One region of the Streptomyces sp. WAC07094 genome, then DNA from elsewhere that is predicted to be linked to it. Evidence: riboswitches for the same ligand, from Rfam matches in the RefSeq annotation. Region 1 holds a riboswitch; each other region holds the start of a gene.
What was found. Region 1 has a riboswitch for thiamine pyrophosphate ahead of thiO (glycine oxidase ThiO). Riboswitches for the same ligand answer to the same signal wherever they lie in the genome.
Positions count from the first base shown of each region.

Region 2: another riboswitch for thiamine pyrophosphate. It lies ahead of RCR19_RS05150 (cytosine permease); the one in region 1 lies ahead of thiO (glycine oxidase ThiO).
Region 3: another riboswitch for thiamine pyrophosphate. It lies ahead of thiC (phosphomethylpyrimidine synthase ThiC); the one in region 1 lies ahead of thiO (glycine oxidase ThiO).

Region 1 is NZ_JAVMJZ010000001.1:6,121,189-6,123,447, reverse strand. It holds gene RCR19_RS27090 (FAD-dependent oxidoreductase) at 1-340, opposite strand, end outside; gene RCR19_RS27085 (hypothetical protein) at 373-723, opposite strand; TPP riboswitch at 775-886, shown strand; gene thiO (glycine oxidase ThiO) at 885-2,048, shown strand; gene thiS (sulfur carrier protein ThiS) at 2,045-2,245, shown strand; gene RCR19_RS27070 (thiazole synthase) at 2,248-2,259, shown strand, end outside.
Region 2 is NZ_JAVMJZ010000001.1:1,147,673-1,149,931, reverse strand. It holds gene RCR19_RS05150 (cytosine permease) at 1-1,076, opposite strand, end outside; TPP riboswitch at 1,068-1,162, opposite strand; gene RCR19_RS05145 (DUF3140 domain-containing protein) at 1,434-1,712, opposite strand; gene RCR19_RS05140 (DNA starvation/stationary phase protection protein) at 1,788-2,259, opposite strand, start outside.
Region 3 is NZ_JAVMJZ010000001.1:4,236,079-4,238,337, reverse strand. It holds gene thiC (phosphomethylpyrimidine synthase ThiC) at 1-951, opposite strand, end outside; TPP riboswitch at 944-1,100, opposite strand; gene RCR19_RS18670 (YibE/F family protein) at 1,172-2,259, shown strand, end outside.

The DNA of each region.
Region 1 (2,259 bases):
CGGTCGCGAGGACCAGGACGTCGTACGGCACGGGACCCTCGGTGGTGTCCAGCTCGTGGTCGTCGGGGCGCACGCCGAGCACTTCGCAGCCCAGCCGCAACCCGATGTCCAGGGCCTCGAAGTCGACGTCGAAGGCGGAGCCGTCGGCCTTTCCGAGCAGCACGGCCTTGGACAACGGCGGTCTGTCGTACGGCGGGTGGGGTTCCGCGCCGATCAGCGTCACCCGGCCCCCGAAGCCCTGTTCCCGCAGGGCGACCGCGGTCTGCACCCCGGCCATGCCCGCGCCCACGACGACGACCCGCCGTGCCGAATCGCTCCGCGCCTGCGTCTGCTCGCTCACCTGATCACCATAGACAACTGACAAACCGTCAGTCAGCGTGCGTGCCGGGTGACCTCTTCCACAATGCTCGTCCCGTCGCCCGTTCGCGACTCCCATTGCCACGACTCCTCCAGCCTCAACCGCCCGTCGGGAAGCTCCACGATCCGGGACTCGCAGTGCCCGGACGACGTGATCCCGTCGTGCGTGAGCTGGACGTACCGGAAGTCGAGGCGGTCACCGCTTCGTGTACCCACCAAACGGCCGCGTACGACGTCGCCACCCGCGTATTCGGCCCAGATCCCGCCGTCCTGCTCGTGGTAGGTGAACCGGGTGCCGGTCCCGACCTGTCCGGGTGCCTGGTCCGCCACAGGGGCGAAGGTCAGTCCTTCGAGCGATGGGACCATGTACGGAGGCTCCCTTACTGAGGCAAACGGCACCGGATAGGGTGGCCAAGGTAAAGCACTCGCGGGAGCCCGGACGCACCGGGCTGAGAGGGAGGCTGGCGGCCTCCGACCGTACGAACCTGATCCGGGTCATGCCGGCGAAGGGAGGGGGCTCGACGCCCATGTCTCCTACACCCACATCCGACGTCCTCGTGGTCGGGGGCGGAATCATCGGGCTGGTGACCGCCTGGCGGGCGGCCCTGCACGGGCTCTCCACCGCCGTGGTGGATCCCGAGCCGGGCGGTGGTGCCGCCCAGGTGGCCGCCGGGATGCTCGCGGCCGTCACCGAACTGCACTACGGGGAGCAGACGCTGCTCGGCCTGAACCTCGAGTCCGCCCGTCGCTACCCCGACTTCGCCGACGAGCTCGCCGAGGCGTCCGGCCGGGACCTCGGCTACCGCCGGTGCGGCACGCTGGCGGTGGCGCTGGACGCCGACGACCGTGCCCACCTGCGGGAACTGCACGCGCTTCAGCAGCGGTCCGGCCTCGCGGCGGAGTGGCTGAACGGACGCGAGTGCCGTCGCCTGGAGCCGATGCTCGCGCCCGGTGTGCGCGGCGGTCTGAGGGTCGACGGAGACCACCAGATCGACCCGCGCCGGCTGGCCGCGGCCCTGGTCCTCGCCTGCGAGCGGGCCGGGGTCGTCTTCCACCGGACGTGGGCCGAACGGCTGACGGTGGCGCGCGACCGTGCCGCAGGCGTCCGGACCGCCGACGGCGACGACCTCGCCGCCGGGCAGGTGGTCCTGGCCGCCGGCAGCCTGAGCGGACGGCTCGCGGGCGTCCCGGACGAGGTCCTGCCTCCCGTGCGGCCGGTGAAGGGCCAGGTGCTGCGGCTGACCGTGCCCGAGCGGTACGCGCCGTTCCTGAGCCGTACCGTGCGTGCCGTCGTCCGCGGCAGCCATGTCTACCTGGTCCCGCGCGAGAACGGGGAGCTGGTCGTCGGCGCCACCAGCGAGGAGCTCGGCTGGAACACGGCGGTCACCGCGGGCGGTGTCTACGAGTTGCTGCGGGACGCGCACGAGCTGGTCCCCGGCATCACCGAACTGCCGCTCACCGAGACCCGTGCCGGTCTGCGCCCGGGCTCCCCGGACAACGCGCCGCTGCTCGGGCCCACGAAGCTGGACGGCCTGCTGCTGGCCACCGGGCACTACCGCAACGGCGTCCTGCTCACCCCCGTCACCGGCGACGTCATGGCCCACGTCCTGACCACGGGCGAGCTTCCCGACGAAGCCCGCCCCTTCACCCCCACGCGGTTCGCCGCGGCACTCACGGAGCAGCCCGCATGAACATCTCGGTCAACGGCGAGCCCCACCGCATCGCCCCCGACACCGCGCTCGACGCCGTGGTCCGGATCCTGACCACGGCCCCCTCGGGCGTGGCCGCCGCCCTCAACGAAACCGTCGTCCCGCGCACGCAGTGGCCCTCGACGCACCTCTGCGAGGGGGACCGTGTCGAGATCCTCACCGCCGTCCAAGGAGGCTGACCATGGCCGACGAC
Region 2 (2,259 bases), 5.0 Mb from region 1:
GTGGTGTCGGCCGCGTGCATCCACAGCACCAGCGGGAATCCGAGAGCGGCGGCGAGGGCGGCCGCCACCGGGCGCGGTATGCGCAGTCCGATGGTCTGCAGCGCCAGTGAGCCGCTGTAGTCGTTCATGGCGTTGCTGCACAGGGCCGCCAGCGCCACCGCCAGCAGCCCGAACGCGCCCGGCGCGCCTCCGCCGAGCAGCCGGTCCACCCCGGCGGCCGTCTGGTCGGTGAGCGCCGAGGCGCCCCACAGGCCGAGGAGCTGCACGGCCAGGAAGGACACCACCAGACCGAGCAGTGTGTGCCAGAACATCCTGGTCCGGGACGTGGTGCTCGGCAGATAGCGGCTGAAGTCGCTGGCGTACGGGGCCCAGGACAAGGTCAGGCTCAAGGCGATCGTGCTGGTCAGTACGAACGCGCCCGCCCGGTCCGCGCCGTGTGCACTGCCCGTCAGAGCGGGGTGGACGTCGGCCGGCATCCGTACGGCGATCAGCGCGAAGGCGGCCGCGAGGACGAAGGTCATGACGATCTGGAGACGATGGATCGCCTCGTAACCGAGCACCCCGAGCGCGCCCTGCCCCAGCATCATGACCAGCACTCCCAGCCAGAACGGCCAGCCGCACAGGCGTGCGAGCGCGTCCCCGCCGAACAGGCCGATCAGTGCGTCCCAGGCGACCGAGGACAGCCATTGCAGGGCTCCGGGCAGCACCACCGCGCGTCCGAACGCGAGCCGGGCGAGCGGGAGCTGGCCCGCGCCGGTGCGGCTTCCCCAGGTGCCGAGGTAGGCCGTGGGGACGGCACCCAGCACCGTGCCCAGCACCACGGCGACGAGCGCCGTGCCGAAGTCGAGGCCGAGCGTGATGCCGATGGTGCCCGTGAAGACACCGGTCATGGTCAGATTGGGGGCGAACCACACCGTGAACAGCCGGCCCGCGCCGCCGTAGCGATTGCTCTCGGGGACCGGTTCGATGCCGTGTCCCTCGACCCTGAGATCCCCGGGAGCGGTGGGCATCCGTCCGTCGAAGACGGTCCGTCGGCCGTCGGCGGGCAGCCCGCCGGAGACATGCGCCAATGGCATGAAAGACATCCCTCCGCCAGTACGAACTGGTTCAGGTTCAACGGGTGTGATCTCAGCCCGCGAATGGGGCACCCCGTGTCCGGTACGGCGGCAAGACTAACCCGAGCCGCCGGATGTGCCATACACAAGGGCCGCCACCGGATGCGGTGGCGGCCTGTCGGAGCCTTGCGGCGTAGCGCCGCCCGTGCGGGCCGGTCCCTCCGGCCCGAGTGGCTCGTGCGGCGTGCCCGGGACGGACCGGGCCGCCTTCCTGGCGAGCGCGGCACCCGTCAACGCCCGGCCCGCGGTGCCGGATTCGGTGTCCGCGACGGGCTGCACCGGCGTTCCCGGACCGCTGTCCCGTGGGCACGGCCGCCTTCACCGCGACGATCGCCGACCCCTCCGGCGGTCCTGCGCGAGCGTCACCTTCTCCACCACCTCGCGCATGACCCGGATGTCGTCGTCGGTGAGGTCCATGCGCCGCTTCTGCAGGATGGCGACGACGCGGGGGCCGCTGGGGCCGTCCGCTCTGCCGGGGGATCCCGTGTCCTCGTCGGCGTCCTGGACCCGCAGCCAGGCCGCGAGTTCCTGGGACGTCATGTTCACCACCTCCTGGAACTCGTCCCACAGCGCGTCCGTCTCCAGGGCGTCGGCCATCGTGAACTCCCCTCTCGCCCTCGCGGGCCACCCTCCGCTCCGTACGTGCTCGTGTCCGTACGTGCGCCCGTCCGCTCAGTCCTCCCGCGGCCAGTTCTCCGCCTCGAACATCCAGCGCTGCTTCTCCAGTTCTGCGGTGAGCCCGATCAGCAGGTCCTGGGTGACGGGGTCCGGTTCCGCGGTCGCGTCGATCCGGTTGCGCAGACGCCCGATCGCCGTCCCGAGCGACTCGACCATCAACCGGACGACGTCGGTGTCGCGCAGCCAACCCTCCTTCGCGCCCGGGAGGCCGTAGGCGGAGCCGATGGTCTCCGGCCTGCCGTCCGGGGGGACGCCGAGCGCGGCCGCGCGTTCGGCCACGGTGTCCGAGTAGGAGCGTGCCGTGGCCACCACCTCGTCGAGTTGGAGGTGGATCGATCGGAACCTCGGTCCGACGATGTTCCAGTGGGCCTGCTTCGCCATGAGGGAGAGCCCGACCAGGTCGACCAGGGTTTCCTGCAGGGCTTCCCCGGTGATGGCACGTGCGGACTCGGGAAGGGCGCTGTGC
Region 3 (2,259 bases), 1.9 Mb from region 1:
GCCTCGGGAGACGATTCCGGTCTTCCGGTTCGCGGTCAGCGGCACATACGGCAGTCGCACCCCCGCGTGTACCGTCATGTAGTCCACGCCTTGTTCGGCCTGCTCGATGACCGTGTCCTTGTAGATCTCCCAGGTCAGCTCCTCGGCCTTCCCGTCGACCTTCTCAAGGGCCTGGTACAGCGGCACCGTGCCGATCGGCACGGGGGAGTTGCGCAGCACCCACTCGCGTGTGGTGTGGATGTTGCGGCCGGTGGACAGATCCATGACCGTGTCGGCGCCCCAACGGGTCGCCCAGGTCATCTTCTCGACCTCCTCCTCGATGGAGGACGTCACCGCCGAGTTGCCGATGTTGGCGTTCACCTTCACCAGGAACCGCTTGCCGATGATCATCGGCTCGGTCTCCGGGTGATTGACGTTGGCGGGGAGAACCGCGCGACCCGCCGCGATCTCCTCCCGTACGACCTCGGGCGCCATGTTCTCCCGGATCGCCACGAACTCCATCTCGGGGGTGATCTCGCCCCGCTGCGCATAGGCGAGCTGTGTGACCGCCTGGCCGGTACGACCCCGGCGCGGTTGGCGCGGCCGGCCCGGGAAGACCGCGTCGAGGTTGCGCAGGCCCCCACGCGGCGATGTGTGCTTGATTCCGTCGTCCTCGGGACGGACGGGCCGCCCCGCGTACTCCTCCGTGTCCCCGCGAGCGACGATCCAGTTCTCTCGCAGCGGCGTCAGACCCCTGCGGACGTCCGTCTCCACAAGCGGATCGGTGTACGGGCCGGAGGTGTCGTACAGCGTGACCGACTGCCCGTTGGTGAGATGCACCTGACGGACCGGCACCCGCAGATCGGGGCGCGAACCCTCGACGAACGCCTTGTGCCATCCGATGGACGTTCCGGCCTCCGAGGACATGTGCTGCTGATCGGAGGCAGGCGTGTGCGCATCCTTGTTGGTCATGAGACCTACTCCCTACGCCGGCATTACCCGGTAACAGGTTCAGCGGTCGACGCAGCGGTTTCCGCTCGACGATGTTCCACGTGAAACATCGCGTCCACGGAGGTCAGCGCCCTCTCAGCCCGGTGCTCCGAGCTCCCGCGTGTGCAAAGGTCCTCTCACGCTAGCGTCTAATTCCGCGGCCTGCACAGTAGGCCTCGCGCCATCTTGCAATGATCGGTCGGTGACCTCGATGCAGCACCCGCCCCCCTATCCGCCCTCCGAGCCGCCTCGCGGTCGCGGTCCGGGCGACCGGCACGACCATGGCCATGGAGGCGGTCATGGGCCCGGGGACGGTCACGGAGGCGGCCATGGAGGCGGGCCTGGGGACGGCAACGGGTCCGGCGGCGGGCACGGCCACTCCCACAGCCATGGGCCGGCCGCCCCCGTCTCACGTCATCTGCGCAGAGTCATCGCGGCGATCCTCATTCCCTTCACCGCGGCGGTCGTGGTCGGTCTCGTGGTGCTGTGGCCCGGCGGCGTTCCGGACCACAAGCGGACCGGTGTCGGCTTCGACCGGCAGACCCAGCAGGCCACGGTCACCACGGTCGTAGCGGTGGACTGCAAGTCCGTGAACGCCTCGGGCGAGACCCCGACCGGCGACACCTCCACCGCCGAGGGTTCCTCGGCACAGCAAGAGGCGGGAGGTACCTGCAAGAAGGCGACGATCCGGGTCGACACCGGCAACGACAAGGGCCGTACGTTCACGGAGATCGTCCAGCCCGACCAGTCCCGGCAGTTGCACCAGGGCGAGAAGGTCGTGGTCGCCTATGAGCCCTCCGCGCCCAAGGACCTGCAGTACTCGGTCACCGATGTGAACCGCAAGTTCCCCATGGCCCTGCTCGCCGGCATCTTCGCGGTCGCCGTGGTGGTCGTGGGACGGTTGCGCGGCGTCATGGCGCTCGTCGCGCTGGCCGTGAGTTTCCTGGTGCTGAGTCTCTTCATCCTGCCGGCGATTCTGCAAGGCTCGAATCCGCTGCTCGTGGCGGTGGTCGGATCGAGCGCCATCATGCTGATCGCCCTCTACATGTGCCACGGTCTTTCGGCCCGCACCTCGGTGGCGGTGCTCGGCACCCTCATCTCGCTGTCGCTGATCGGTCTGCTGGGCTCGGAGTTCATCGACTGGGCCGCGCTGACCGGGAACACGGACGACAACACCGGTCTGATCCATGGCCTGTACCCGCACATCGACATGAGCGGTCTGCTGCTCGCCGGCGTCATCATCGGTTCGCTGGGCGTTCTCGACGATGTGACGGTGACCCAGACGTCGGC